DNA from 3 places in the Streptomyces sp. NPDC031340 genome. Region 2 is predicted to be linked to each of the others. Evidence: riboswitches for the same ligand, from Rfam matches in the RefSeq annotation. Region 2 holds a riboswitch; each other region holds the start of a gene.
The links. A riboswitch is a leader RNA that binds a small molecule or an ion and turns the genes downstream of it on or off. The one in region 2 is predicted to bind cyclic di-AMP.
Positions count from the first base shown of each region.

Region 1 (9,472 bases), on a different contig from region 2:
CGTGGCTGTAGTCCTTCTGCGGGAAGCCCCGCATGCCGGAGATCACGTTGTCGCCGAGGGCACGGGCCTGGCGCAGGGCGTGCTGGGCGTTCGGCGGGCACCAGGCGTTCTCGTTGCCCGCCTTGCGGCCGACGAGGTCGGGTACCTGGGCGTTGTCGCCGGCGGCCCAGATGTAGTCGGTGCCCTTGACCTGGAGCGTGGGCTCGCAGTCGACGTGGCCGCGGGGGCCGAGCGGCAGACCGAAGCGGGACAGCGCCGGGTTGGGCTTGACGCCCGCCGTCCACACGATCGTGTCGGAGTCGACCTCGAGGCCGTTCTTCAGCACCACGTGACCGTCGACGCAGGAGTCCATGGAGGTGGAGAGGTAGATCTCCACGCCCCGGCTCTCCAGGTGCTCCTTGCCGTACTGGCCGAGCTTCGGGCCGACCTCGGGGAGGATCTTGTCGGCGGCGTCGACGAGGACGAACCGCATGTCCTCGCGGGAGACGTTCTTGTAGTACTTGGCCGCGTCGCGGGCCAGGTCCTCCACCTCACCGATGGTCTCCGCGCCGGCGAAGCCGCCGCCGATGAAGACGAAGGTGAGCGCCTTGCGGCGGATCTCCTCGTCGGTGGTGGAGTCGGCCTTGTCCAGCTGCTCCAGCACGTGGTTGCGCAGGCCGATGGCCTCCTCGATGCCCTTCATGCCGATGCCCTGCTCGGCGAGGCCGGGGATCGGGAAGGTGCGGGAGACCGCGCCGAGGGCGATCACCAGGTAGTCGAAGGGCAGCTCGTACGACTCCCCGACCAGCGGGGAGATCGTGGCGACCTTGCGCTCCTGGTCGATGGTGGTGACCCGGCCGGTGAGCACCTCCGCCTTCGGCAGCACGCGCCGCAACGGGACGACGACGTGGCGCGGGGAGATGTTGCCGGCGGCGGTTTCGGGGAGGAAGGGCTGGTAGGTCATGTACGACCGGGGGTCGACGACCGTGACGGTCGCCTCGCCGTAGCGCATCTTCTTCAGAATGCGCCGAGCTGCGTACAGGCCTACGTACCCACCGCCTACTACGAGGATCCTGGGACGCTCCGTGGTGCTCATGGCATCGAGTATCCACCCGCCCCAGGGGGGTAGCTCGTGCGCCCCTTCACAAGCTTCGGCAGGGGCTGTGTTATCCTCCCCCGCCCACTTGGCGCACGCCGTCGCCGAGCGGGGGAACCCTCACGTCGGCCGGAGCGTTGTCAATGCCGCGTGAGCTGCTTCTCCGGCCCGGAAGGGGCTCCGTGAGACCCCCGGAAAACCCTCGCGGATCCGGCGCTCACCACTCCCTTACACCACCCATCTGAACACGTTCAAGGGCCTTTCGACCCCTCTGGAGGGCCCCCGAGGGTCTTTTCCCGCACCGGCGGAGCCGAATTCCTTGTGAAGAACTTCACGAACTTTCCCGGCGACCCGCCTCCGAGGGGCCCGTCAGGGCCCTCCGGGACCCGCTCATACGCTATCCGACCTGCTCAGCCGAGAGCTACTGATCAGTAGGAAAGAGACCCAGGCCACGGCCCGGGCGCCCTAGGCGACCGACCAGGCGATGCCGTCGAGGATGTCGTGCTCGCTCACGACGACCTCCTCCGCACCGGTCCGCTCCATGATCGACAGCAGTACGAGGGCGCCCGCGGCGATGACGTCCACGCGCCCGGGGTGCAGGGAGGGGATGGCCGCGCGTTCCGCGTGGGTCGAGCGCAGCAGCCGGTCGGTGATCTCGCGGACCCGGTCGAGCGAGACCCGGGAGTGGTGGATGCGCGTGGAGTCGTACTCGGGCAGGTCCTGCGCGATCGCCGACACGCTGGTCACCGAGCCGGCGAGGCCGACCAGGGTGCGCGCCTCGCGCAGCGGCACCGTCTCCTCGGCGAGGTCCAGGGCCCGCTCGATGTCGGCCCGCATCGCCGCGATCTGCTCCGCGGAGGGCGGGTCGGTCACGGCCCCGTCGCGCACCAGGTGCCGCTCGGTCATCCGCACGCAGCCCACGTCGACCGACCGGGCCGCCCGCACGTGGTCGTCGCCGACGACGAACTCGGTCGAGCCGCCGCCGATGTCCACGACCAGGTAGGGCCGGTCCAGGCGGTCGCTGCCCGCCAGCTCCTTGGTGGCCCCGGTGAAGGAGAACTCGGCCTCCTGGTCCCCGGTGATGACCTCCGGCTCGACGCCCAGGATGTCCAGCACCCCGCGCACGAACTCGTCGCGGTTCTCGGCGTCCCGGGAGGCGGAGGTGGCCACGAAGCGCAGGCGTTCGGCGCCGTGCTCCTTGACGATCTCCGCGTACTCGCGGCACGCGGCGAAGGTCCGCTCCAGCGCCTCCGGGGCGAGCCGGCCGGTGCGGTCGACGCCCTGCCCGAGCCGCACGATCGTCATGCGCCGGTCCAGTTCGGCCAGTTCGCCGGTCTCCGGGTCGGCGTCGGCGACCAGGAGCCGGATGGAGTTCGTACCGCAGTCGACGGCGGCGACCCGGGTCATCGCTGCTCCCCCTCCGCGAACGTCACGCACGCCCCCTTGCGCCACCACTCCGGCAGCATCGCCAGGGCCTCGTCGCCGAGCGGGTTGACCCCGGGACCGGCGGCCAGCGAGTGGGCGACCAGGACGTGCAGGCACTTCACCCGGTCCGGCATGCCGCCCGCGCTCGGGAAGCCGGTCAGCTCCTCGATCTCGTCGCGGCGCCGGATGTAGTCCTCGTGCGCGGCGCGGTAGGCGGCGGCCAGCTCCGGGTCGGTGCGCAGCCGCTCGGTCATCTCCTTCATCACGCCCTCGGCCTCCAGCGTGCCGATGGCGGAGTTCGCCTTGGGGCACGTCAGGTAGTACAGCGTCGGGAAGGGGGTGCCGTCGGGCAGCCGCGGCGCGGTCTCCACGACGTCCGGCTGCCCGCACGGGCACCGGTGCGCGATCGCGCGCAGTCCGCGCGGCGGCCGCCCGAGCTGCTGCTTGAAGGCCTCGACGTCCGCGTCGGTGGGCTCGGTGCGCGGGGTGGTCGGCGGGGGCGTTTCCATGCCTGTGCGAAAGTCTCTCTCGAGTGTCGGTCGGTTCACTGGCCGGCGGCGTCGGACCTGTCGACGCCGTACCAGACGTTGGAGTACCAGGAGCGGCCGGCCGTCGTCCGGCCGACGCGGGACTGCCGGGCCGCGCCCGGGTCGATCACGACGTAGCCCGTCTCGCCCGGCATCACGTAGTGCAGCCGCTGCCGGATCTGCTGCTCGGCGTACGCGTCGTCCTGCCAGCGTGCCTTGAGGTCGCGCAGTTGCCCGACCCGTTCCCGGGCCTGCTGCTTCTGCCGCTCCAGGTCGGCGATCTCGGCGCGCTGGGAGACGTACTGCCTTATCGGGTAGGCGAGCGCGACGACCAGGGTGCATACGACGAGGGCGAGCAGCGCCGCCCGGCTGGTCAGCCGGGAGCGGCGGGCCTGGCGTCTGGTCTGCGAGCGGTAGACCCGGGCCGCCGTCTGCTCGCCGAGCAGCTTGATCCTGGTCGTGGTGGAGAACCGGTCGCGGTCCCTGCCGGCCATGTCCCCGCCTCCCCTTCACACGCGCGTACGTCCCCGCACACGGTACGGGACCGCGTACGGGGACGTACGTACGACCGGCTGAGCGGCGGCCGTGCCGGGGTCAGCCCTTGGAGATCTGGGTGCCCTTGAAGCGCGGGAAGGCGCTGCGGCCGGCGTAGACCGCGGCGTCGTCGAGGATCTCCTCGATGCGCAGCAGCTGGTTGTACTTGGCGACGCGCTCGGAGCGGGCCGGGGCGCCGGTCTTGATCTGGCCGCAGTTCGTGGCGACGGCCAGGTCGGCGATGGTGACGTCCTCGGTCTCGCCGGAGCGGTGGGACATCATGCACTTGAAGCCGTTGCGCTGGGCGAGCTCGACGGCGTCCAGGGTCTCGGTCAGCGAGCCGATCTGGTTGACCTTGACCAGCAGGGCGTTGGCGGTGCCCTCCTCGATGCCGCGGGCCAGGCGCTCGGGGTTGGTGACGAACAGGTCGTCGCCGACGATCTGGACCTTGTCGCCGAGACGGTCGGTGAGAACCTTCCAGCCGGCCCAGTCGTCCTCGAACAGCGGGTCCTCGATGGAGACGAGCGGGTAGGCCGCGACGAGCTCCTCGTAGTACTCCGTCATCTCGGCGGCGGAGCGCTCCTTGCCCTCGAAGAGGTACTTGCCGTCCTTGTAGAACTCGGAGGCGGCGACGTCGAGCGCGAGGGCGATCTGCTCGCCGGGGGTGTAGCCGGCCTCCTTGATCGCCTCCAGAATGAGGTCGAGGGCCTCACGGTTGGAGCCGAGGTTCGGGGCGAAGCCGCCCTCGTCGCCCAGGCCGGTGGCCAGGCCCTTGGACTTCAGGACCTTCTTCAGGGTGTGGTACACCTCGGCACCCCAGCGCAGCGCCTCGGAGAAGGACTCCGCGCCGATCGGGGCGATCATGAACTCCTGGATGTCCACGTTGGAGTCGGCGTGCGAGCCGCCGTTCAGGATGTTCATCATCGGCACCGGCAGCAGGTGCGCGTTGGGGCCGCCCAGGTAGCGGAACAGGGGGAGGTCGCTGGCCTCGGAGGCGGCGTGGGCGACGGCAAGCGAGACGCCGAGGATGGCGTTGGCGCCGAGCGAGCCCTTGTTGTCGGTGGCGTCCAGGTCGAACATCGCCTGGTCGATCAGGCGCTGCTCGGTGGCGTCGTAGCCGACCAGCTCCGGGCCGATCTGCTCGATGACGGCGAGGACGGCCTTCTCGACACCCTTGCCCTGGTAACGGTTCGGGTCGCCGTCACGGAGCTCGATGGCCTCGAAGGCGCCGGTGGAGGCGCCGGAGGGGACGGCGGCACGACCCGTGCTGCCGTCGTCGAGGCCGACCTCGACCTCGACCGTGGGATTGCCTCGGGAGTCCAGGATTTCCCGGGCTACGACGACGTCGATGGACGGCACGAGCATCTCCTTCGTGGATGTGACGCTGGTAGTGCGGGGCACTTGGGCCTGACGGCCCGTCTTGCAGCCTTGCGACTAGAGCCTAACCGTCCCGGGGCCGTCGGCAGCCGACCGACCGTCCCGTGGACAAGGTCAGACGGTACCTATTGTTCACCCCCGGAACAAAGCGAGGTGAACAACGCGTGCACAGCGGGCATCGGGGGCAGAGAAAAACCCCGCCCCGGTGCGTACGGGGGAACACGCACCGGGGCGGGGAGTCTGCGGGGCCGGGGGCGGTCCCGACGTCCCCCACCGTGGGGGGCGCGGCTGTGAGCGGCCTGTGATCCGGCTACCGGACGGCTGTCACTTCAGGTGCAGCTGCTGGCCCGGGTAGATGAGGTCGGCGTGCTCGACGATGTCCTTGTTCAGCCGGAACACCTTCTTCCAGCCGCCCTTGACGTCGTGCTCGGCGGCGATCGCGGAGAGCGTGTCGCCCTTGACGACCTTGTACTCGCCGTCGCCCTTCTTGACCTTCTTGCCGGTCGGGGTGGTGACGGTCTTCTGCGACGTCACGGCCGGGCGCTCGGTGGAGCGGGTGGCGCTCTGCTGCTCGGTGGAGCGGGTGGCGGTGTCGCCCGACGAAGAGGAGTCGCCCGACGAAGAGGAGTCGCCCGACGAGGAGGAGTCGCCCGACGAGGAGGAGTCGCCCGACGAGGAGGAAGAGGAGCCGGAGGAGCCGGAGGACGACGGCGCCCCGGCGGAGCCGTCGTAGGAGGCGCCGGACAGGCCCGTGCCGCAGACCGGCCAGGCGCCCTTGCCCTGGGCGGCGAGGACCTTCTCGGCGACGGCGATCTGCTGCGCCTTGCTTGCCTGGTCGGCGGTGGAGGCGTACTGCGTGCCGCCGTACGCGGCCCAGGTGGAGGCGGAGAACTGCAGGCCGCCGTAGTAGCCGTTGCCGGTGTTGATGGACCAGTTGCCGCCGGACTCGCACTGGGCGACGGCGTCCCACTCGGAGGCGGTGGCGGCGGAGGCGTTGCCGGCCGCCAGCAGCGGGGCGGCGACGGCGGCGCCGGTGACACCGGCGACGGCGACGGCGCGGGTGGAGCGCTGGAGAACAGTCGGACGACGGTGCTTGCCCTTGCCGGAAAACAGCATGGTTGATCCCCTCACCGACGCCTGCGAGGTGAGCTGTCGGGTTCGGGCCGGTTGAGTTGCCCGGCCGCCCACCTCCCGGTGCGCGGCTCCACCCCTAGCCGTTCCCGCCCCTCAAGGGCCGGGCCCGGCACTTACCTTGGGTCCCCCGCTCCTGCCTACGGCGCTTGACGCGACGACTGTTCCCGGACGGCCGCTGGCAGGATTCGGCGTTGCGGCAGCCGGGGCCCGCGTTGGCGAGCGGTCATGACCGTAGACACGGAATCCACCGGATTTCAAAGACGATCAGGGCCTCTGAGACTCATCCCACACTTTCACCAAACCAGACATTCCATGGCGAAAGCGGACGTCAACTCCCGCTAGTTTTCGCCCGTTTCCGCCCCGACTCGCAGGGTCTGACCGGGGACGATGTGGCTCGGGTCGGCGCCGATCGCCTTCTCGTTCAGGGAGTAGAGCTCGCGCCACCCGCCGTCGACGTCGAGCGCGTCCGCGACGGAGGCGAGGGTGTCGCCGGCGCGGACCGTGTAGGCGTCGGTCTCGTCGGCGTCGTCGGCGTCCGTGCGCGCGGCATGGCGGCCCGAGGATGCCTCCGTGGAGCGGTTGTTGGCCGCCTCGTCGGCGCTGCCGCCGCGGTGGCGGCCGGTGCCGGAGTCTCCGCCGGCGCCGCTGCCGGTGCCGAGGGAGCCGGTGTCGACGAGGCTCCAGGAGCCCACGGCCTGCTCCAAGTTGTCCGTGTCGTCGCTTTCAGCCGTTTCGTCGGGTGAACCGTCGGACGTCCGCGACACGGACGGGGAGGCGGACGGCGAAGCCGACTTGTCGGACTTGGCAGGCTTGTCCGTTGTCTTGGCGGAGCCCTTCGACGCGCCGGGGGACGCGGACGCGTCGGACGGGGCGTCGGACGGCGAGGACGTGCCGGACGGGCCGGACGTGCCGCCGGACGAGCCGCCCGACCTGCCGGACGAGCCGTTGGACAGGCCGGTGGAGTCGGTGGCGCCGGTGGAGTCGGACGAGTCGTCACCGATCCCGGTGTCGATGTCGGCCGCGCCCTTGTCCTTGTCGAGCCCGGAGGTCAGCCCGCAGGTGGCGAAGGCGCCGACGCCCTGGTCGGCGAGTATCTTCTCGGCGACGGCTATCTGCTGGTTGCGGCTGGCCAGGTCGGCGCTCGGCGCGTAGTCGAGGCCGCCGTACTTCTCCCAGTCCTCCTGGGACAGCCGCAGACCGCCGGAGAAGCCGTTGCCGCTGTTCTCGCTCCAGGAGCCGCCGGTCTCGCACTCCGCCACCTTGTCCCACGTCGAACCGTCGGCGGCGTTCGCGGCGGAGGCGCCCAGGAGCGGGATGGCGATGGCGGAGCCGGTCACTCCGGCCGCGACGAGGAGAGCCGGAGCCTGGCGGGGGCGACGGTGACGACCGTTCCCGGAGAGCATGCGGAGACCTTTCGCGAGACAGCGGTGACCCACGCGGCAAACGGTGTTCGAAGCAGCCGCGTTGATGGGTGAAGGTATAGGCAGACGATCACTTGTCACAAGTTAATGCCGCACAGATCACGTGAAGATCACAGACTTGAGCGCGTGTCATGTTTTCGGGCACGGGGGACACCCGCCCAGGACGCGGATACTCCGGCCCAGGCCGCGGACTCACTCGCCCAGGACGCCGGACACGCTCACCCAAGTGGGGTGAACTCGACCGGCAGGGTGCGCAGTCCGCGCATGATGAGGCCGCCGCGCCACCTCAACTCGGCCGGTTCCACCGCGAGTCGGAGGTCCGGCAGCCGGGTCAGCAGCGTGGAGAGCGCGGTCTGGCCCTCCAGGCGGGCGAGCGGGGCGCCGAGGCAGTAGTGGATGCCGTGGCCGTACCCCAGGTGCTGGTTGTCGCGGCGGGAGAGGTCGAGAGTGTCCGGCTCGGCGAACCGCTCCGGGTCCCGGTCCGCCGCGGCGAGCACGACCAGCACGGGGTCGCCGGCGGCGATGTCCTGCCCGCCGAGGCTCAGCGGCCGGGTCGCGAACCGCCAGGTGGCGATCTCCACCGGGCCGTCGTAGCGCAGGAGTTCCTCGACGCCGGTCTCCAGCAGGCCGCGCTCGCCGGCGGCCAGGGAGTGCTGGAGGCGGGATCGCTGGGCGGGGTGGGTCAGCAGCGCGTAGGTCCCGTTGCCGATGAGGTTGACGGTCGTCTCGAAGCCGGCGAACAGCAGGATGAAGGCCATGGCGGCGGCCTCGTTCTCGGTCAGGTGCTCGCCGTGGTCGGAGGCGCGGATCAGGGCGGAGATGAGGTCCTCGCCGGGGGCGGGTTCGGCGGGCAGCGCCGCCCGCTTGCGGTGGATCAGGTCGGCGAGGTAGCCGCGCATCTTCTTCACCGACCGGGCGACCCCGCCGCGCGGGCCTCCCCCGTGGCGGATCATCATCCCCGCCCAGTCCCGGAAGTCGTCCTGGTCCTCGCGGGGGACGCCGAGCAGGTCGCAGATCGCGTAGATGGGGAGCGGGAAGGCGAACTCGTGGATGAGGTCGGCGTGGCCGCGGCCGGCGAACCGCCCGATGAGGGTGTCGGTGAGCTCCTGCACGCGGGGGGCGAACTCGGCCACGCGGCGCGGGGTGAAGGCCTTGCTGACCAGCCGGCGCAGCCGGGTGTGGTCCGGCGGGTCGATGTTGAGCAGGTGCGTCATCAGCTCGGCCTTGCGCTCTCCGGGGATGCCGGTCTTGCCCCGGGCGTGCGCGGGCTCGTCGTGGTGCGCCGGGTTCTTGCTCAGCCGCTGGTCGGCGAGGGCCTGCCGGGCGTCCTCGTACCGGGTGACCAGCCATGCCTCCACCCCACTGGGCAGCCGCGTGCGGCGCACCGGCGCGTGCTCGCGCAGCCAGGCGTAGGCCGGGTAGGGGTCGGTGGCGAACTCCCAGCTGAAGAGTTCGGGGGCGGCGGAGTCGGCGGTGGGCTGGTCGGTCACTCCTCGACGGTATCCGTCAGCCTTCCGCCGACGTGCCCTCGGCCTCGCGGATCGCGTCCCGGTAGGCGCGGGCCGCCGCTCTGAGGGCCGCCTCGGGGTCGACGCCCTCCGCCTCCGCGCGCACCGCCATCGCCAGGAGGTCGTAGCCGATGCCCTCGCCGGCCGGCAGCTCCGCCCGTAGTCCCGCCGTGCGCACCCGGGAGGCCAGTTTCGACGCGAGGGCGAGGCCCGGCTGGCCGAGGGGGATGCCGTCGGTGAGGGAGGTGCGCCGCTTCTCGATCGCCTTGGTGCGCAGCCAGTGCTCCTTGACCTCCTCCGGGGTGGTGGCCGTCTCGTCCCCGAAGACATGGGGGTGGCGGTGGATCAGCTTGGTGACGATCCCGGCGGCCACGTCGTCGATCGAGAAGGGCGCGTCCGGGTCCTCCTCCGCTATACGGGCGTGGAAGACGACCTGGAGGAGCACGTCGCCCAGCTCCTCACGGAGTTCGT
Region 1 covers NZ_JBVIIE010000009.1:34,667-44,138, forward strand. Annotated here, with positions in the region: gene ACZ5GT_RS08705 (NAD(P)/FAD-dependent oxidoreductase) at 1-1,075, opposite strand, end outside; gene ACZ5GT_RS08710 (Ppx/GppA phosphatase family protein) at 1,541-2,482, opposite strand; gene ACZ5GT_RS08715 (DUF501 domain-containing protein) at 2,479-3,009, opposite strand; gene ACZ5GT_RS08720 (FtsB family cell division protein) at 3,045-3,521, opposite strand; gene eno (phosphopyruvate hydratase) at 3,622-4,926, opposite strand; gene ACZ5GT_RS08730 (transglycosylase family protein) at 5,263-6,054, opposite strand; cyclic di-AMP (ydaO/yuaA leader) riboswitch at 6,058-6,227, opposite strand; gene ACZ5GT_RS08735 (transglycosylase family protein) at 6,411-7,475, opposite strand; gene ACZ5GT_RS08740 (cytochrome P450 family protein) at 7,712-8,983, opposite strand; gene ACZ5GT_RS08745 (nucleoside triphosphate pyrophosphohydrolase) at 9,000-9,472, opposite strand, start outside.
Region 1: another riboswitch for cyclic di-AMP. It lies ahead of ACZ5GT_RS08730 (transglycosylase family protein); the one in region 2 lies ahead of ACZ5GT_RS05530 (peptidoglycan DD-metalloendopeptidase family protein).

Region 2 (9,472 bases):
GCGGCCTGGAAGGGTGTCGCAGTGCCCAAGCCGTATCCGAAGGAACTCCGGCAGGACGTCGTGCGGGCCGCGCGCAACGGCGAGCCCGGCGTCACGCCGGAGCAGGTCGCCGCTGACCTCGGGCCCCACCCGGTCACGTCGTCGAAGTGGCTGCGCCGCGTCGAGAGCGACGAGGGCGCCAGGCCCGCAGCGGCATCGGGCGAGTCGGCCGAACTGCGGGAGGCCCGCAAGCGGATCCGGTTGCCGGAGCAGGAGAACGATGTGCTGCCGGGAGATCCGCACTCAGCGTCCCGGTCGGCCTTGAAGCGTGCAAACACCTCCACATTCCACAAGGGAATCCGTTGCCCATGAACCCATGAACAACGAATTACGAAGAATTGTGGCACTCCAGCAATGAAATCAGTACTGTTCACTGTTATTGCCTCGCCGTGGACAGATGCACCCGTTCCCGCCCGCAGAGAGGAAGTCCCCATGGGCTCCGGTTCTCCCGAACGGCAGTTGCCGGTCACCGAGCGCACGCGCCACCGCCGTCTGCGGGAACAGGGCAGCCTGGACCGCGACCAGCTCGACGCGATCCTCGGCGCCGGCTTCGTCTGCCACCTCGGCGTCACCGTCGACGGCAGCCTCCTGGTGGTACCGACCGTCTACGGATCCGACGGCAGCACCCTGTACTTCCACGGCTCGGTCGCCAGCCGCAGCCTGGCCGCGTCACCCGCCGCCGCGGTCTGCCTCACCGTCACCCACGTCGACGGCCTCGTCCTGGCCCGGTCGGTCTTCGAGCACGGGGTCAACTACCGCAGCGCCATGATCTTCGGCACCCCCCGCACGGTCACGGACCCCGACGAGAAACTCGCCGGCCTGCGCTGCCTGACCGAGCGGGCCACGCCCGGCCAGTGGGACTACGCCCGCCGTCCGAACCGCAAGGAACTCGCGGCGACGGCCCTGCTCGCCCTCTCCCTCGACGAAGCATCCGTCAAGATACGCACCGGCGCCCCCGACGACGGTGACAGCGAGGACGCCCGCCTCGGCCTGTGGGCAGGTGTCCTGCCCCTGCGAGCCACGTGGGGCGACCTGGAGCCCGACCCGCTCCTGCCCCCGGACACCGAGGCCCCCGCCCACCTGACGAAGCGCATCGGCACCGCTGCGAACTGAGCCCGGCAGAAAGCGCCCTCACCAAGCGCGGAGCGGACCCGGCCAGCCTTGTCCGCGACCACGTGGTCCGGCCGGCAGCGCGGTCGGCCTCGACCGAGGCGGGGCACTCGGATCCGCTCGAGAAGTGGGCGCGCGCAGACGCCCTCGTGACGTTGCCCGGCCGTGAGCATGACGGCCGGCGGCCGTCACAGGCGAGGTGGATCTTGGTTGTCAGTCCGCCCCGGGATCGACCGAGGGCGTGATCGTCCGGTTCGTCCTGCCGGACGGTCCCCTTTTTCGCCCCGTGGGCGCGGCGTGCTGGTGGGCGCGGACGATGGTGGAGTCGATCCGGACCAGCCAGTCGATGTCTCCGGCCGCATCCGCCCGGGCCTGCATCTGCTGCAGAGCCCGGGTGAAGATGCCGTCGAGGGCGTAGCGACGGAAGCGGGTGCAGACCGTCTTCCACGGCGCGTTCGGGCAGGTCACTCCAGGAGATGCCGGTCCGAATCTTGTAGACCATGCCGTTGATCGGGATAAGGAGAGAAGGCAGAACCGGCCGGATTCGAACCAGCGTCCTCGCGATTTTGGAGACCGCGCGCGACGACCTCTGCGCTACAGCTCCGCCCCGTACGCCATCCTAAAGTCACCCGCTGCTGCCGAGGTGGTACCCGTGCCCTTGCCATGCCCGTTCGGCCGGGAACTGACGGGGAGCCCCGGCATATGACGGGCAGCGAGCGGCTGCTGAGCAGCAGTGTCTGGGACGCGGACGCCCTGCGCGACGACGTCCGTGCCTACGTCGGTGAGTCCCTTGGCCCCAATGGCGTGTTGATCATCGACGACACCGGGTTCGTCAAGCAGGGCACCACGTCGGCCGGGGTGGGCCGGCGGTACACCGGCACCTCGGGAAAGATCGACAATTGTCAGATCGGGGTGTTCGCCGCCTACGCCACCGGCTCGGGCCGGGCCCTGGTGGACCGGGAGCTCTACCTGCCCAAGTCCTGGGCCTCGGACCGCGAGCGCTGCCAGGCGGCGAAGATCCCTGATGAGCGGGGTTTCACCACCAAGGGTGAGCTGGCCCGGGACATCGTGCGCCGCTGCCTCGCGGCCGGTCTGCCCGATGCTCGCCACGCCGTCCTGACCACCCTCGCCGCCCAGGCCGGCGAGGCCGCAAAGGGGGCTGCAGAAACGGATCAGCCCTCGCCCCGCTCACCGTGGCAGAGATACGGCGGCTCCTGGACACTCTCCTGCCCCACCCACGAGCCGACCGCGATCCCGTCACCCACGCACTGAAATGGTCGGCCTGGAGAAGACGCCGTCAAGCCGTTGCCCGCCGCTGCCACTACCGAAAACGCAGCTCAGGACACGAACCGCTGTTGGAGTACTGGGTGTGGTTTCCGGACAGCACACCTGGGCCTGTCGAGCGGTCAGTCCTCACCGACCAGATCGAGGGGACGCGTCGTCTGCGGGGCAGGCTCCGGCACCGGCCAGGTGCGGGTGACCGTCCGCGACACGTCGCGCCACCACGGTCGCGAGGGGATCTCACCGGCGGGCTGGAACGGCTGGCCGGGAATCGGCAGGGCGAGTGCCTGGCCGGCCTGCTCGGCCACGTCCTTCATCCATTCCCCCGGCTCGGCCCAGGCGTGCGGGGCCAGGTTGAAGGTGCCCCAGTGGATCGGCAGCAGCACCCCGTGCGGGGCGCCGCCCTGGAGGTCGAGGTGGGCCCGCAGGCCCTCCTCGGGCGTCATGTGGATGTCGGGCCAGAACTCGCTGTACGCGCCGACCTGGATCATCGTGACGTCGAACGGGCCGTGCGCGGCGCCGATGTCCTTGAAGCCCTCGAAGTAGCCGGTGTCGCCGCTGTGGTAGATCCGGTGCTCCTCGCCGGCGACGGCCCAGGACGCCCACAGGGTGTGCTGGGTGTTGCGCAGGCCGCGGCCGCAGAAGTGGCGGGCCGGGGTGGCGGTGAGGGTGAGCCCGCCCACCCGCGTCTCCTCGTGCCAGTCCAGCTCGCGCAGCCGGGCCGGGGAGACGCCCCAGTGCTCGAGGTGGGCGCCGACGCCCAGCGGCACGGCGAACACGGTGTCCGTGCCCGCCAGCGCCTTGATCGTGGGCATGTCCAGGTGGTCGTAGTGGTCGTGCGAGATGACGACGACGTCGACCGGGCCGAGGGCGGCCAGCGGCAACGGCACCGGGTGCAGCCGCTGGGGACCGACGAAGGGGAACGGGGAGCAGCGCTCGCCCCACACCGGGTCGAACAGCACCCGCCGGCCGTCGATCTCGGCGAGCACGCCGGAGTGGCCCATCCAGGTCAGTCTGAGTCCGGTGGCGGGCGGCGTGGCGATGTCGGCGAGGGTGGTGGGGTACACCGGGACGGTGCCCCGGGGGGTGCGGTGCGGCCGCTCCTCCTTGCCGAAGAAGACCTTCGCGAAGTCGAGCATCGAACCGGAGGGCCGGGTGCGCGCGACGCCCCCGGGGTTCTGGAAGACGCCGTCCTTGAAGTGCGGTGATCTGCGGATGCGCGCGAGGCGCTCACCGCTCGGGTCCGCGCCGAAGGCCGCGGGCCGCAGCGCGCGGAGCCCGGAGCTCAGGGGACGGGAACCGGACACGGTACCTCCAGGTCGGGTCGGAGGCCTTCCATTATGGTCGGCCCCACCGACAACGCCCGGTTCACCGGGCCCGGCGGGGGCTTTCCAAGGAAAGACCAAAGATCGGCGGCGGCCGTTACGGACGCGGCCGCCGCAGGCGCTGCCGCTTTCAGGGCCGCACCGCCGGGATGGGCACCGCCGTCCCGCTCACCCGGACGCGCGGGTCCCCGTCCCGCAGGTCGACCGTGAGCGTGGACGGTCGTCCCAGGTCGTGGCCCTGATGCAGGGTGAGTCGGGCGTCGGGGGCGACCGCGCCGAGGGTGCGCAGGTAGGCGCCCAGCGCGGCGGCCGCGGCGCCGGTGGCGGGGTCCTCCACCACACCGCCGACGGGGAAGGGGTCGCGGACGTGGAAGACGTCCTCCCGCTCCCGCCAGACCAGTTGCAGGGTCGTCAGGTCCAGACGGTTCATCAGGGCGGCCAGGCGCTCGAAGTCGTAGTCCAGGGCGGCCAGCCGGGCGCGGCCGGCCGCCGCCAGCACCAGATGACGGGCGCCCGCGAAGGCGATCCGCGGGGGCAGCGCCGGGTCCAGGTCGGCGGCGGGCCAGCCGAGGGCGGCCAGGGCCTCGGCGACGTCGTCGGCTGCCGCGTCGGCGACGTACGGCTCGACGCTGGTCAGGGTCGCGCGCGGGGCGCCGGACGGCCCGGCCGCCACCGACACCGGGACGTCTCCGGCCTGCGTCACGAACAGCAGCTCGCCGGGCCCGGTCCGCTCGGCGAGGGCGACGGCGGCCGCGACGGTGGCGTGCCCGCAGAACGGCACCTCCGCCTTGGGGCTGAAGTACCGCACGGTGAAGACCCGTTCGGGGTCGGTGCCGGGCCGCCGCGGACCAGGGGTCAGGAACGCGGTCTCCGAGTAGCCGACCTCGGCGGCGACGGCGAGCATGGCGGCGTCGCCGAGACCGCTCGCGTCCAGGACGACCCCGGCCGGGTTGCCCCCGGCGGGGTCGTCGGAGAAGGCGGTGTAGTGCAGCACATCCGTCGCGATGGCGTCGCTGGTCGTCATGTACGGGCAGAACACCGTCCGCCGGCCGGCTGTTCCCGGCCGGCCGCACGGAACACGCCACGGAACATGCCACGGAGCACCGGCTCCGGAGCACCGGCTCCGCAGCGCCGGGTCAGGCGACCGACTCGATCCGCAGCTTGATGTCGTACGGGGACAGCATCCCCTTCGCCTCGACGTGGTCGCCGGACGACTCCCCGCGCAGGCGACGGCCGATCCAGGGCACCAGGTACTCGCGCGCCCACTGCACGTCGTCCCGCCGGATCTCCAGGGTGCCGCGCGGCGGAAGCGGCGGCCAGGGCTGCTCGGGGTCGGCCGGCACCTCCAGGCCGAGGACCTGGCCGGCGCGCAGCGCCACGCGCGTGTGCCCCTCGGGCGAGAGGTGGAGCCGGTCGCCGTCCCAGGCCCGGCGGTCCTGGACGGACTTCAGGGACCACAGGTCCAGCACGGGACAGCCGTAGCGGTCGGCGATGGCTCGTACATGGCCGTTGTAGGTGGCGATCTTGCCGCGCAGGCGCTTGAGCACCGGCACGCCACGGGTGTCGAAGCCCGTCGTCACCAGGACGGTGCCGGCGGCCTCGGTGAGCCGTGCGACCGCCCGCTCGAACCGCTCGGCGACCTCGTCGGGGTCGGTGCCGGGCCGGAGGATGTCGTTGCCGCCCGCGCAGAAGGACACCAGGTCCGGAGCGAGTCCGACGGCCTGCGGGACCTGCTCGGCCACGATCTGGTCGAGCAGCCTGCCGCGCACGGCGAGGTTGGTGTACGTGAAGTCGCCCTCGGGCCGCCGGTCGGCGAGGAGCACCGCGAAGCGGTCCGCCCAGCCGACGAACGCCCCGTCGGGACCCGGGTCGCCGACGCCCTCGGTGAAGCTGTCCCCCACCGCGACGTACGACCCGATCACTGATCTGCTGTCACTCTTCGAATCGTCTGCCACAGCAGGTCATGATTCACCGCTCAATGTGACCTACGCGACCGTAGGGAGGGCTTGACGAACGGTGAGATAAGCCACGCCTAAATTGTTCGCCAAACCCGGAATAAGCCGCACCCGCACCCGCACCCGCACCCGCACCCGCACCCGCGCACGGCGACGGCCGAGGGCCGGACCCGGGGATCGGGGTCCGCCCCTCGGCGGCATGCCGGGCGGTCGGGGAGCCGTCAGCCGACGGCGACGCCCTTGGAGCGGAGGTAGCCGACCGGGTCCACGTCGGAGCCGTAGTTCGGCGTGGTGCGGATCTCGAAGTGCAGGTGCGGGCCGGTCACGTTGCCGGTCGCGCCGGAGAGGCCGATCTGCTGGCCGGTGGTGACGGTCTGGCCGGCCGAGACGGAGAGCTGCGAGAGGTGGGCGTACTGGGCGTAGTAGCCGTCGCTCAGCTGGATGACGACCTGGTTGCCGTAGGCGCCGCCCCAGCCCGCGGAGACGACCGTGCCGGCGCCCACGGCCTTCAGCGAGGTGCCGGTCGGCACGACGAAGTCGACGCCGGTGTGGTAGCCGCTGGACCACATGCTGCCCGCGACGCGGTATCCGGTGCCGACGCCGGCCCCGGAGACCGGGAGGGTGTAACCGCTGGAGGTGCCGGTGGAGGTGCCGGTGGTCTCGGCGACCTGGGCGACCGTCGCCGACTGCGAGGAGGACGGGTCCGCGGACGCCGAGGGAGACGGGTCGGCGGAGGAAGCGGACGGAGAGCCGGCGGCAGGCGCGGGAGCCGGGGAGGACGCCGAAGAAGACGAGGACGAAGACGGCGAAGTGGATGAAAAAGGCGAAGCGGACGACGACTTGGTGGCGCCGGCCGCGGCCTTCTTGCCGATGACGAGCCTCAGGCCGGGGTGGATCAGCGACGGGTCGTCGCCCACGGCCTCGCGGTTGTCCGCGTAGAGCTTCTGCCAGCCGCCGCGGACGCTCTGCTCCTCGGCGATCTTCGAGAGGCAGTCGCCCTTGCGCACCGAATAGGTCCGCACCCGCGCATTGTTCGCGGCCTTGCCCTTGGCCGCCTTCTTCCCCTCGGCCGCCGTCTTCTCGGCGCCGGAAAGGGACTGCACGGTCTTCTGCGAAACCGGCTGCGCGGTGTCGGCGTGGGCGCCGGTGGCCCCCAGCAGGGGGAGGGCGAGCGCGGCGCCGCCGGTTCCGGCGACGGCGATGGAGCGGGTGAACCGCTGGGACTTGGGGCGGCGGTGCTTACCCTTCGCGGGCATGACGAATTCCTCTCCGGCGCCTGCGAGGTGAGCTGTCGGGTGCGGACTGGAGCTGTCCGGCCGCGCCGTGGGCGCGACTTGACCCCAAGCCTGTTCCGGAGACCGGACAGGCGGTTCTACCTGCGGGTCCCCCGCTCCTGCCGTGCACGGGTGAGTGGTGCGGGATTCCGGGCGGCGGCAGGATTAGGCGTCCGTCCGGATTGCCTGGCGAACGTAAGCGACCACGGCGCGAAGGGACAACAAGAGGTTGCGGGAGGCGCACGTTTCCCTTGATCCCCAATGGGAATTCGCGGTCACCCTCCGTCGATTCCGAGCCGTCCGTATCGGCCAAATTCCCTGAAAACCAATGCGCATTACGTGAACATGACGGGCGACTCACGGTGACCGATATGACGATGCTCACGCGCACTCGCGCCAGCTTTCCTTATTCCGGAGCGAGTTGCAACGAAATCCACCCAAAGCACTAATTCGGACAGAAGACTCAGACGTGGGCGATACCACCGTCGGCTCCGCACGGTCAGGCCACACACCCCCTGCTGAGCCGGGGTGTGCGTGTCGTATCGTCAAGGAGGTGCCCGTCGACGAGCAGCGCCGGCGGGGACGGCTGGGAGGAGCCCCCGTGACGCAGCAGATCCCGTCGACCGAGCCCGAGCTGGCAGGAATTCGCAACTTCCGCGACGTGGGGGGCCTGCCGACGGTGGACGGACGACGGGTGCGCCACGGAGTGCTGTTCCGCAGCGGCCACCTCGCGCACGCCACCGCGGAGGACGCCGCCTTCCTCGCCTCGCTGGGGCTGCACACCGTCTTCGACTTCCGCAACGCGGCGGACCAGAAGCTGGAGGGCCCGGACGTCGAGCTGCCGGGCGTGCGGAACGTGAACCTGCCGCTGAGCGACCCGGCGGACGGCGCCGAGTTCTGGAAGATGGTCCGGGACGGAGACCTCGACCAGCTGCGCGAGATACTCGGGGACGGCAAGGCGGCCGGCCGCATGATCGGCTCGTACCGGCTGATCGTCAAGGAGCGCACCGGCGAGCACACGCGCGTGCTGCACGCGCTGGCCGAGGACAGCGTGCCCGCGCTGATGCACTGCGCCGCGGGCAAGGACCGCGCGGGCCTGTCGATCGCCGTGACCCTGCTCGCCGTGGGCGTGGAGCGGGACGCGATCTTCGCCGACTACCTGGAGTCGAACGCCAAGCACCGCCGCTACCGGGTGCGCCGCGGCTCCAGCTCGCCCTCGGCCTACTCCCCCGAGGTCATGGAGCTGCTCAGCCCGCTGTTCGAGGCGCGCGAGGAATACCTGGCGGCGGCCTTCGAGACCATCGAGGAGACGTGGGGCGGGGTCGAGTCCTACCTGGAGCAGGGGCTCGGCATGACCCCGGCGGTCCGGGAGCGGCTGCGCGAGCGCCTGCTCGACTGACGCCGGGCAGGAGGCGGCGTCGGACTGTGCGGCGGGCTACTTGGCGCCCACCGAGAACAGCAGGTAGATGAAGCCCGCGAAGAGGTGGCCCGCCGCGATGTAGATGATCAGGCGGATCCACAGGGACCGCGGGAACTTCTCCTCGTAATTGCTCATGGCATGTCTCCGGTGGTCGGGCCCAGGCACAGCGCGGCCGTGGGACTCTGCAACAGGGTGTGGACGAACAGCAGCTCGACCCCTTCGGGGTCCAGCGCCGCGATACGGTGCGGCGTCAGCGAGTCGAAGTGCGCGCTGTCGCCGGGACCGAGCCGGTGGGTGGCGTCCCCCAGGCGCAGCCACAGCCGCCCGGCGAGGACGTACAGCCACTCCTCGCCCGGGTGCACGCGCACGATGTCGCCCTGGGTGCCGTACGGCGCGTGGACCCGCAGGGCCTGCATGCCCCGGCCGGAGGCGCCGGCCTGCCAGTAGGTCCAGCCGCCCGCGGCGGTGGGTTCCATGTCGACGCCGCGCACCACCGCGTTACGGTCGGCGACCGTCTCGCCGAGCAGTTCGGAGACGGTCGTACCGTAGATGCGGGCGAGCCCGAGCAGCACCGGCAGCGAGGGTTGCCGCTGCCCGGTCTCCAGCCGGGAGAGGTGGGCCGGGGACAGTCCGGCAGCGCGGGCCGCGGCCTCCAGGGTGAGGGAGGCGCGGCGGCGCAGTGCGCGGAGCTGCGGCGCGACGGCGGGCAGGTCTGCCAGCGGTCCCGTCGGCTGCTCGAACTCGGCTTCCGGGGAGCTCATACCCCCATTGAGCCGCAGCTTTACCTCTGGGGCAAATTTCTTGCCTCAGAGGCAAACAGCTCTTGGCCGGTGGCAGGGACTGCCCGGCCGGCGGCCCGGGTCAGCGGTTGGCGACGGCCTGTTTGATCAGCGTCTTGCCGAAGTCCCACATCAGCCCGCCTCCATTGTGCGCCTCGTCCATCACCTCCGTGAAGGCGGCCACGAACCGGTCCACCTCCCGATCGCCGATGATCAGCGGCGGGATCAGCTTGATGACCTCCAGGTGGTCGCCGGAGACCTGGGTGAGGATGCGGTGGCGCTGCAGCAG
Region 2 covers NZ_JBVIIE010000005.1:193,775-203,246, forward strand. Annotated here, with positions in the region: gene ACZ5GT_RS05490 (transposase) at 22-351, shown strand; gene ACZ5GT_RS05495 (pyridoxamine 5'-phosphate oxidase family protein) at 472-1,152, shown strand; gene ACZ5GT_RS05500 (hypothetical protein) at 1,363-1,617, opposite strand; tRNA gene ACZ5GT_RS05505 (tRNA-Trp) at 1,679-1,753, opposite strand; partial or broken gene ACZ5GT_RS05510 (IS701 family transposase) at 1,813-2,247, shown strand; gene ACZ5GT_RS05515 (MBL fold metallo-hydrolase) at 2,556-3,737, opposite strand; gene ACZ5GT_RS05520 (PhzF family phenazine biosynthesis protein) at 3,886-4,779, opposite strand; gene ACZ5GT_RS05525 (SGNH/GDSL hydrolase family protein) at 4,892-5,677, opposite strand; gene ACZ5GT_RS05530 (peptidoglycan DD-metalloendopeptidase family protein) at 5,932-6,966, opposite strand; cyclic di-AMP (ydaO/yuaA leader) riboswitch at 6,971-7,129, opposite strand; gene ACZ5GT_RS05535 (tyrosine-protein phosphatase) at 7,586-8,383, shown strand; gene ACZ5GT_RS05540 (DUF6126 family protein) at 8,420-8,539, opposite strand; gene ACZ5GT_RS05545 (helix-turn-helix domain-containing protein) at 8,536-9,165, opposite strand; gene ACZ5GT_RS05550 (aspartate aminotransferase family protein) at 9,266-9,472, opposite strand, start outside.

Region 3 (9,472 bases), on a different contig from region 2:
CCGCCCGGTCCGGGCGCCCACGCCGACATCGTCACCACGTCCCCGTCCTCCAGGAACGTGCGCTTGCCGTCGAGGAGTTCGAGCGGATCCCGCCCGTTCCAGGTCAGCTCCAGCAGGGACCCGCGCTGCGCCGGCTCGGTCCCGCTCACCGTGCCCGAGCCGTACAGGTCGCCGGTCCGCAGCGAGGCCCCGTTGACGGTCATGTGCGCCAGCTGCTGCGCGGCCGTCCAGTACATGGTGGAGAAGGGAGGCTCGGAGACGACGTGACCGTTGATCGCGACGGAGATCCGCAGGTCGTAGCCGCCCGGCTCGTCCACGGAGCCGGAGTCGTCCAGGTAGGGCAGCAGCGGGTGGGTGCGCTCGGGCGGCGCCACCCGGGCCTCCTCCAGCGCGTCCAGCGGGGTGATCCACGCCGACACCGAGGTGGCGAAGGACTTGCCGAGGAACGGGCCGAGGGGGACGTACTCCCAGGCCTGGATGTCGCGCGCCGACCAGTCGTTGAGCAGGCACAGCCCGAAGACGTGGTCGCGGAAGTCACCGAGCGCCACCGGCCGGCCCATCCGCGACGGAACGCCCACCACGAAGCCGACCTCGGCCTCGATGTCCAGCCGGACGGACGGTCCGAAGACGGGCTCCGCGTCGCTCGGGGCCTTGCGCTGCCCCGACGGGCGGACGACGTCCGTGCCGGACACGACCACCGTGCCCGACCGGCCGTGGTAACCGATGGGCAGGTGCTTCCAGTTGGGGGTCAGCGAGTCGGCGGCGTCGGGGCGGAAGATCCGCCCGACGTTCCGCGCGTGGTTCTCGGAGGCGTAGAAGTCGACGTAGTCCGCGACCTCGAAGGGGAGGTGCAGGGTCACCGCGGACAGCGGGTGGAGGAACCGTTCGACCGTCTCCCGGTGGGCCGGCACGGTCACCCACGCGGTCAGCGCGCGGCGCACGTCCGACCAGGCGGTGCGGCCCGCGGCGAGGAGCGGGTTCAGCGAGGGCCGCGCGAGCAGGGAGGCGTACGGGGAGCCGAGCGCCACCGCCGCCGCGCCCGCGTCGAGGACGTGGTCGCCGAGGCGGACACCCACGGTCCGGTCGGCGGATCCCTCGGGCGAGAAGACACCGTAGGGAAGGTTGTGCGGGCCGAAGGGGTCGCCCTCGGGGACATCGAAGGGGGGCATGGGTGCTGCCTCACTCTCACCATGTGACGCGTGCCGTCATGTGGCCGCGCGTACCGTCATGTGGCCGCGCCACACGTTACGGCCGAGTCGCCGGTCCTGGGCAGTTGTCCCCGGCAGTGTCTGAAGAGTTCGCCATGCTCGAATTGACCCTGTGTGGGGGTTCCGCAACTGTCGTCCGGGCGCGGTGAGTCGGCGCGGCGCCCGGTCCGTATTCTCTGATCATGGCCGCACCCACCGCATACGCACTCGTCGCCACCGACCTGGACGGCACCCTGCTCCGCAGCGACGACACGCTCTCCGACCGTTCCCTCGCCGCGCTCGCGCGGGCGGCTGAGGCCGGCGCCCGGCACCTCGTCGTCACGGGCCGGCCGGCGCCGCGCGTACGGCCGCTGCTGGACGCCCTGGGCGGCGGCGGGCTCGCGGTGTGCGCGCAGGGCGCACAGGTCTACGACGCCTCGGCGGACCGCCTGCTGTGGTCCGTCACCCTGGACCGGGAACTGGCCGAGACCGCGCTCGGGAAGATAGAGGCCGAGGTCGGAGAGGTGTACGCGGCCGTCGACCAGGACGGCGTCGACGGACTCACGCTCATCGAGCCCGGCTACCTCATGCCGCACCCCACCCTGCCCGCCGTGCGGGTCGGGCGCCGCGACGATCTGTGGAGCGCGCCGATCAGCAAGGTGCTGCTGCGTCACCCCGACCTCACGGACGACGAGTTGACGGAGACGGCGCGCGCGGTGGTCGGTCCCCTCGCCACGGTCACCATGTCGGGACCCGGCACCGTCGAGCTCCAGCCGTGCGGGGTCACCAAGGCGACCGGCCTCGCGCTGGCCGCCGAGCACCTCGGCCTGGGTGCGCACCAGACGATCGCCTTCGGGGACATGCCCAACGACATCCCCATGTTCGACTGGGCCGCGCACGGCGTCGCCATGGCCAACGCCCACCCCGAACTCCGCGCCGTCGCCGACGAGGTCACCCTGTCGAACGAGGACGACGGCATCGCCGTCGTCCTCGAGCGGCTCTTCTCCGGGGCCGAGTCCGTGTCGGCTCAGTAGGCGCCGTAGACGTTGTCGATCGAACCGTAGCGCTTGGCAGCGTAGTTGCAGGCGGCGGTGATGTTCGCGACCGGGTCGTAGGGGTCGTACGCCGTGCCGGGCACGTGGTAGGCGGCGAACGTCGGGTCGATGACCTGCAGCAGGCCCTTGGAGGGGGTGCCGGCGGCGGCGTTCGAGTCCCAGTTGTTGATCGCGTTCGGGTTGCCCGAGGACTCGCGCATGACGTTGCGGTAGATGCCGTCGTAGGAGCCCGGGATGCCCTTCTGCGCCATCACGTTGAGGGAGGCCCGGATCCAGCCGTCGAGGTTGTTGGGGTAGCCGAGCGAGGCGGCGGTGACGGCGGTCGAGGTGGCCGCTGACGCCTCGGTCGCGCCGACGAGCGGCAGGGCGAGCACGGCGAGACCTGTGCCGGCGACGGCGAGTTTGCGGACGAGACGGGAATTTCTGACGCGGGGGTGCCGGGCGGCTGCAGACATGACGGTTCCTCTCCGGCGCCTGCGAGGTGAGCTGTCGGGTTCGGGCGGGAGATGCCCGGCCGCCTCGCCCTGCGGCGACGCGACTTCACCCCCAGCCGGGCCGGGACGGTGCCCGGTCCGGCGACTTACCTGGTTCCCCCGCTCCTGCCGTGCGTGAGTTCGTCGATGGGTGTTCCCGGGCGGCGGCAGGATTCGGCGTCCGCCCGACAGGCCGGGAACGTATGCGAGAGCACATGTCCGGAACAAGTGGCGGTTTCGTATGCCGGGCTTTTTGACCTTGATGTGGGGGGTATGGGGTGCTTGATCCTTTGCAGCAGCCAAGGGTCAAGTGCGTAGCGCGTAAAGGGATGTGAGGGGGTGACGCGCGGGCGGCGGCACGGGGCGGGGCGTGAGCCAACTCACGGGCATTCACAAGTGCGGCAAAACGGTCAATGAGGCCAACTCGGTTGCAATGGGCTGCCCGTGGGTCGGGGCGGTGTCGCGCCGCCGGGTTGACGCTCGGTGGGCGGCTCGGTGGGCACTTCATGGATGGACGGCGGGCGGTCCATGGATGGCTCGGCGGGTGCGGTCGGGTGCGGTCGGGTGCGGTCGGGGGTCGTCCGGGTGCCGTCCTCCCGTGCCGCCGGGAGCGTCCTGCGTGCCCACGTCAAAGAGGGGGTTCTGTGCAGTCGCTGCCGCCGGCCTCTGGTGCGCGCTCCCCCCGCCGACTGATCGGGTAAGTCTATGAATGTCTGGTCTTATCTGGTGATCGAAAACATACCGGCCGTGATCCCATACCGCCCGTGCTGGACGGGTGGGCGGCATGGGTGATCGAAAGCCGACCGGATACGCTGACTTGAGTGGGGGCAGCGACCTATCGACAAACCGTGTAATCGCCAGCAGACACCAGCAGACAGGAGACCCCTCGTGACCGTCGTCGGGCCATTCGGGCTGAGCGTGCGGGACCAGGCTCTGGAAGCCGATGTCCAGGCCGGAATGGCGGCTGTCGAGGAGGGACTGCTCGAAGCCACCAAGAGCGAGGTCCCCTTCATCACGGAGGCCGCCCAGCACCTGGTGCGGGCGGGCGGAAAGCGGTTCCGTCCGCTTCTCGTGATGCTCGCCGCCCGGTTCGGTGACCCGTACGCGCCGGGGATCGTGCCTTCGGCCGTGGTCGTGGAGCTGACCCACCTCGCGACCCTGTACCACGACGACGTCATGGACGAGGCGGCGGTGCGGCGCGGCGTGGACAGCGCGAACACGCGCTGGGGCAACTCGGTGGCGGTCCTCACCGGCGACTTCCTGTTCGCCCGCGCCTCGCACATCCTGGCCGACCTGGGGCCCGAGGCGGTCCGGGTGCAGGCCGAGGCGTTCGAGCGGCTGGTCACCGGGCAGATCCTGGAGACCGCGGGCCCGCAGGACGGCCGGGACCCGGTCGAGCACTACCTCGACGTCCTGGGCGGCAAGACGGGGTCGCTGGTGGCCGTGTCCTGCCGGTTCGGCGCGATGATGTCGGGCGCCGACGAGACGGTCGTCGACGTGCTCACCCAGTACGGGGAGCGGCTCGGCGTCGCCTTCCAGCTGGCCGACGACGTGCTGGACATCGCCTCCGACTCGCACGAGTCCGGGAAGACCCCGGGCACGGACCTGCGGGAGGGCGTCCCGACGCTGCCGGTGCTGCGGCTGCGGGAGCGGGCGGCCCGGCTGGGGCTCGCCGAGGACATCGCCCTGTGCGAGCTGCTGGACTCCGACCTGACCGACGACGCGCTCCACGCCCGGGCGCTGGCGGAGCTGCGGGCGCACCCCGCGCTGGAGCAGGCGCGGCGCGACACGGTGCGGTACGCGGAGGACGCCCGGGCGGCCCTCGCCCCGCTCCCGGAATGCGACGCGAAGGCGGCGCTGGTGCAGCTGTGCGACGCGGTGGTGCACCGCGCCGGGTGACGCCCCCCGGCCCGGCCGGACCCGAACCCGAACCCGACCCTGCCCCTTGCCGGACCGCTCGCGCAGTGGCGTACGTCACTCCGCCGCGCCGCACCCCTACGGGTAGGCGGACGCGCCGCCCCCTCGTGTCATACCCCAGACGTACACGGAGTTGGCTCCGCGGTCTGACGCTTCCTGACGGGCTGTTTGGTCAGATGGAGACCACGGAAAACACCAATCCTCACCGATTCGGGTGAGAATGGCGGCTCGGGGTGAATCATGAGTGGAGCAGCCGCCGCCGACGACGGAGGTAAGGCACACATGGCACCGTACGGATCCGACGACAGCACGATCGCCGGGGAGTCCGACGACCTGCGCGCGGGACGGCGCAAGGCCGCGCGGTATGTCGTTCCGGTCGCGGTCGTGGGGGTGGCGGCGGCGACCATCGGGCTGGTCCCCGCGCTCGCCGACTCCGGGGACCCCGACCTGCCGAAGATCAGCGCGCAGCAGCTCATCGAGAAGATCGCCGAGTCGGACGTCCAGCAGCTGTCCGGCACGGTGAAGATCAGCACCGATCTGGGGCTGCCCGACTTCGGCGGGCTGGAGAGCTCGCTGGCCTCCGGCGCCTCCGGGTCCGGCGGCGACGGTTCCTCCGCGGACCCGTCCAGCAAGCTCCCCGAACTGGTCTCCGGCACCCACACCCTGCGTGTGGCGGCCGACGGCCCCGACAAGCAGAAGCTGTCCCTGCTGGAGGACGCGGCCGAGTACAGCCTCATCCGCAACGGCAAGGACGTATGGGGCTACGACAGCAAGTCGAACGAGGTCTACCACGCGACGGACTCCGGCGCAGGCTCCTCGGCCTCCGATTCCCGCTCCGGCGGCGCGGCCCGCGAGCAGCGGCCGGAAGACCTGCCCGCCACGCCGAAGGACCTCACCGAGGAAGCCCTGAAGGCCGTCGACGACACGACCTCGGTGACCGTCGAGGGCACCGCGCAGGTCGCCGGCCGGGACGCCTACCGCCTGGTCGTCAAGCCGAAGCAGTCCGGCTCGACCGTCGGCCAGATCACCGTCGCTGTGGACGCGAAGACCGGGATGCCGCTGAAGTTCACGCTGACGCCCGCGAGCGGCGGCGCCGCGGTGGTCGACGCCGGCTTCACCCAGGTCAGCTTCGCCGCGCCGGCGGCGTCCACGTTCGACTTCACGCCTCCCAAGGGCGCGAAGGTCACCGAGGGCGGTGCGACCGGGCACGACCGGAAGGGCGACGGGGACACCGAGGGCCTCGGCCAGGACTTCGGTCTGGGCCTCGGCAAGGGCCCCGGCCAGGGCTCCGACGGGCCGAACGTCATCGGCGAGGGCTGGAACTCCGTCGCCGTCTTCGACACCGGCGGCCAGGGCGTCCCGTCCGGCTCCGGCTCCGGCTCCGGCGCCGACGGCGCCTTCGGGGGCTTCCTCGACTCGCTGGGCGACAAGGTGTCCGGCAGCTTCGGCTCGGGCACCGTCTTCAAGACCCGCCTGATCAACGCCCTGGTCACCGACGACGGCAAGGTCTACGTCGGTGCCGTGACCAAGGACGCGCTGGTGAAGGCCGCCGGCGAGGGGAAGTAACCACCGCACGGGCACGACGGATCGAGGGAGCCGATGGAGGAGACGTCCGCCGCTGAGCCGGACGCGCCCGGCGCGGGCGACGGCGTCATCGTCACCCGCGCGCTCACCAAGCGCTACCGCGGCGGGCAGCTCGCCGTCGACGGCCTGGACCTGACCGTCCCGGCGGGCAGCGTCTTCGGCTTCCTCGGTCCGAACGGCTCCGGCAAGACCACCACCATCCGCATGCTGATGGGCCTGATCGAGCCGACGTCGGGCACGGCGCACGTCCTCGGACGCCCCATGCCGCACGCCGCGCGCACCGTGCTCCCGCACGTCGGCGCCCTCATCGAGGGCCCCGCCCTGTACGGCTTCCTCTCCGGCCGCGACAACCTGCTGCGCTACGACGCCGCCGACCCGACCGCCGACCCGCGCACCCGGCGCACCCGCGTCGCGGCGGCGCTGGACCGGGTGGGGCTGACGGCGGCGGCCGGCAAGAAGGCCCGGGCGTACTCGCTGGGCACGAAGCAGCGACTCGGCCTCGCCGCCGCGCTGCTGCGCCCCCGCAGGCTGCTGGTGCTGGACGAGCCGACCAACGGCCTCGACCCGCAGGGCATGCGGGAGATCCGTTCCCTGGTGAGGGAGCTGGCGTCGGACGGCACCACCGTCTTCCTCTCCTCCCACCTCCTCGACGAGATCGAGCAGGTCTGCACGCACGCCGCGGTCATGGCGCAGGGCCGCCTGATCACGCAGGGCGCGGTGGCCGACCTGGCGGCGGGGACGCGCGGCCGCCTGGTGGTGACCACTCCCGACCCGCAGGACGCGGCCCGGGTGCTGAAGGAGCAGGGCGCCGGCGACGTCGTCGTGGCCGACGGCCGGGTCACCGCCGAGCCGCCGGACCGCGACCTCGCGGAGGTCAACGCCGCGCTGGTGACGGCCGGCGTCCGGGTCCGCGGCTTCGGCGTCGAACGGGCCTCGCTGGAGGACGCGTTCGTGGCACTGACGGGGGAGGGGTTCGATGTCGCGGGCTGAGGCCGGGAGCGTCACCGGGACGCGCACCCCGAATCCGCTGTGGTCCCTCGGCCTCTTCCGCAGCGAACTGCGCACCACCTTCCGGCGCTGGCGCACGCTGGCCCTGCTGGGCGTGCTGGCGGCCGTGCCGGTGCTGGTGGGGATCGCGGTGAAGATCGAGACGAGTGACGGCTCGGCGGTGGGGCGCGGCGGGGGCGAGGGCCCGGCGTTCATCTCGCAGATCACCAACAACGGACTGTTCCTGGTCTTCACCGCGCTGGCCGCGACGCTCCCGTTCTTCCTGCCGATGGCGATCGGCGTCGTCGCGGGCGACGCGATCGCCGGCGAGGCGAACGCGGGCACCCTGCGCTACCTCCTGGTCGCCCCCGCCGGCCGTACCCGCCTGCTGCTCACCAAGTACGCGACCGTGCTCTCGTTCTGCCTGGCCGCCACCCTCGTGGTCACCGGGTCCGCGCTGACGGTGGGCGCCCTCCTCTTCCCCCTCGGCGACCTCACGACCATCTCCGGCACGCGGATCGGCTTCGCCGAGGGCCTGGGCCGGGCCCTGCTCATCGCGCTGGTCGTCGCCGCGTCCCTGGTCGGCATGGCGGCCCTGGGCCTGTTCGTGTCGACGCTCACCAACAGCGGCATCGCGGCGATGGCGACGACGGTGGGACTGCTGATCACCGTGCAGATCCTCGACCAGATCCCCCAACTGCACGCGCTGCAGCCGTATTTCTTCTCCCACTACTGGCTGTCTTTCGCCGATCTGATGCGCGATCCGGTCTACTGGGACGACCTGGTCAAGAACCTCGGCCTGCAGGCCCTCTACGCGGCCGTGTTCGGTTCGGCAGCGTGGGCGCGGTTCACGGCGAAGGACGTCACGGCGTAGCGCCGGGGCATTGCGCGGGGCGTAGCGCCGGGGCGGGCCCGGGTCCTGGGACGAGTCTGTGACGCCGCGGTGACGCGAGAACCGGCAGCGACCGGAGAGACTCGACATCACGCGCACGACCGGATCGTGACGCCGGGGAAGCGGGCCAGACGGCGGGAGGGAGCACCATGGAACCCGAACGCGCCGTCCGCTCGACTCCCGACGCATCCGAGTGAGGGAACGATGACTCGACTCAGCCGCGAGAAGAAGCGGGAAACCCAGCGCGCCGCGGCGCCCTCCGCGGCCCTCGTGGCGCCGCCGATCGACGTCCGCGTCTCGGGTGCCGGCGCCGCCTCGGTGGGCGGCGTCCCGGTCTCCGCGCCCGCCGGCGAGGAGATCCAGAACGAGGTGCTGAACCACCTCCACCGCCTCGCCCTGGCCGCCGGGCATCCAGTGCGGGCCACGGTCCACGACGAGCGCATCGGCTACGTCGTCCACCTGGAGGTCGGCCCCGACGGCTCCAGCGGTTTCACGGGAGACCCGGTGCGGATGCCCTCGCCGGGCGGCGCGGCGGTGCGGCCGGGCGGGGAGCCACAGCCCGCGCCGGAGCAGCGCACGCGGCCGGAGGGACCGAAGGAGCCGGAGCGGCCGGAGGCTGACGCGCCCGAGCACGGCCTGCGGGTGGCCGCCGACCCCGTGCGGGACGCCGCCGTGCCGACCTTCCCGCTGCGGGCGGTTCCGGAGCCGCAGCAGCCGGGCGGGAAGGCTCCGACCTTCTCGCTGCGGGCCGTGCCGGAACCGTCGGAGGCCCTGCACGACCGGGCTCCCGGCACGGTGGCGGCCCCCACCGGCGAGTTCGGACCGCCCCCGCTGATGGACGTGGTGCCGCCGCAGGCCAAGCGTGAGCCCGAGGCCAAGCGTGAGCCCGAGGCCAAGCGTGAGCCCGAGGCCAAGCATGAGCCCGAGGCCAAGCCCGAGCCCGAGCCTTCCGGGCGTGTCGTGGGTGAGGCAGCCCCGGCCGCGCTCCAGCCCCTGTTCGTCCCCGCCGAGCCGGAACCCGAACCCAGGCCCACCCCGACCCCCGCCCGCGGCTTCGACGCCGTCGCCGAGGCCGTCCTCGACGACCGTCCGCCCGCCGTCACCACACCCCTCACGGAGCCGATCGCCCGCATCGGCGAGGCGGTCAGGTCGGGCCGTACGGACGTGGCGGCGGACCTGGCGGAACGCACGATCGCCGACGCTTCCACGACCCTGGGCCCGGAGCACCCGGAGGTCCTCCGGCTGCGCGAGCTGACCGCGTACGTCGCCTACCTGGCCGGCGACCCGGTCCGCTCGTTCCGCCTCTCCCTCGCCCTCGTCCGCATCTTCCGCACCCGCGACGCGGAGGCGGCCTACGGCAACATCCAGAGCGCGGCC
Region 3 covers NZ_JBVIIE010000099.1:3,649-13,120, forward strand. Annotated here, with positions in the region: gene fahA (fumarylacetoacetase) at 1-1,169, opposite strand, end outside; gene ACZ5GT_RS39850 (HAD family hydrolase) at 1,391-2,221, shown strand; gene ACZ5GT_RS39855 (transglycosylase SLT domain-containing protein) at 2,215-2,697, opposite strand; cyclic di-AMP (ydaO/yuaA leader) riboswitch at 2,699-2,872, opposite strand; gene ACZ5GT_RS39860 (polyprenyl synthetase family protein) at 3,604-4,614, shown strand; gene ACZ5GT_RS39865 (LolA family protein) at 4,915-6,198, shown strand; gene ACZ5GT_RS39870 (ABC transporter ATP-binding protein) at 6,232-7,206, shown strand; gene ACZ5GT_RS39875 (ABC transporter permease) at 7,193-8,077, shown strand; gene ACZ5GT_RS39880 (tetratricopeptide repeat protein) at 8,300-9,472, shown strand, end outside.
Region 3: another riboswitch for cyclic di-AMP. It lies ahead of ACZ5GT_RS39855 (transglycosylase SLT domain-containing protein); the one in region 2 lies ahead of ACZ5GT_RS05530 (peptidoglycan DD-metalloendopeptidase family protein).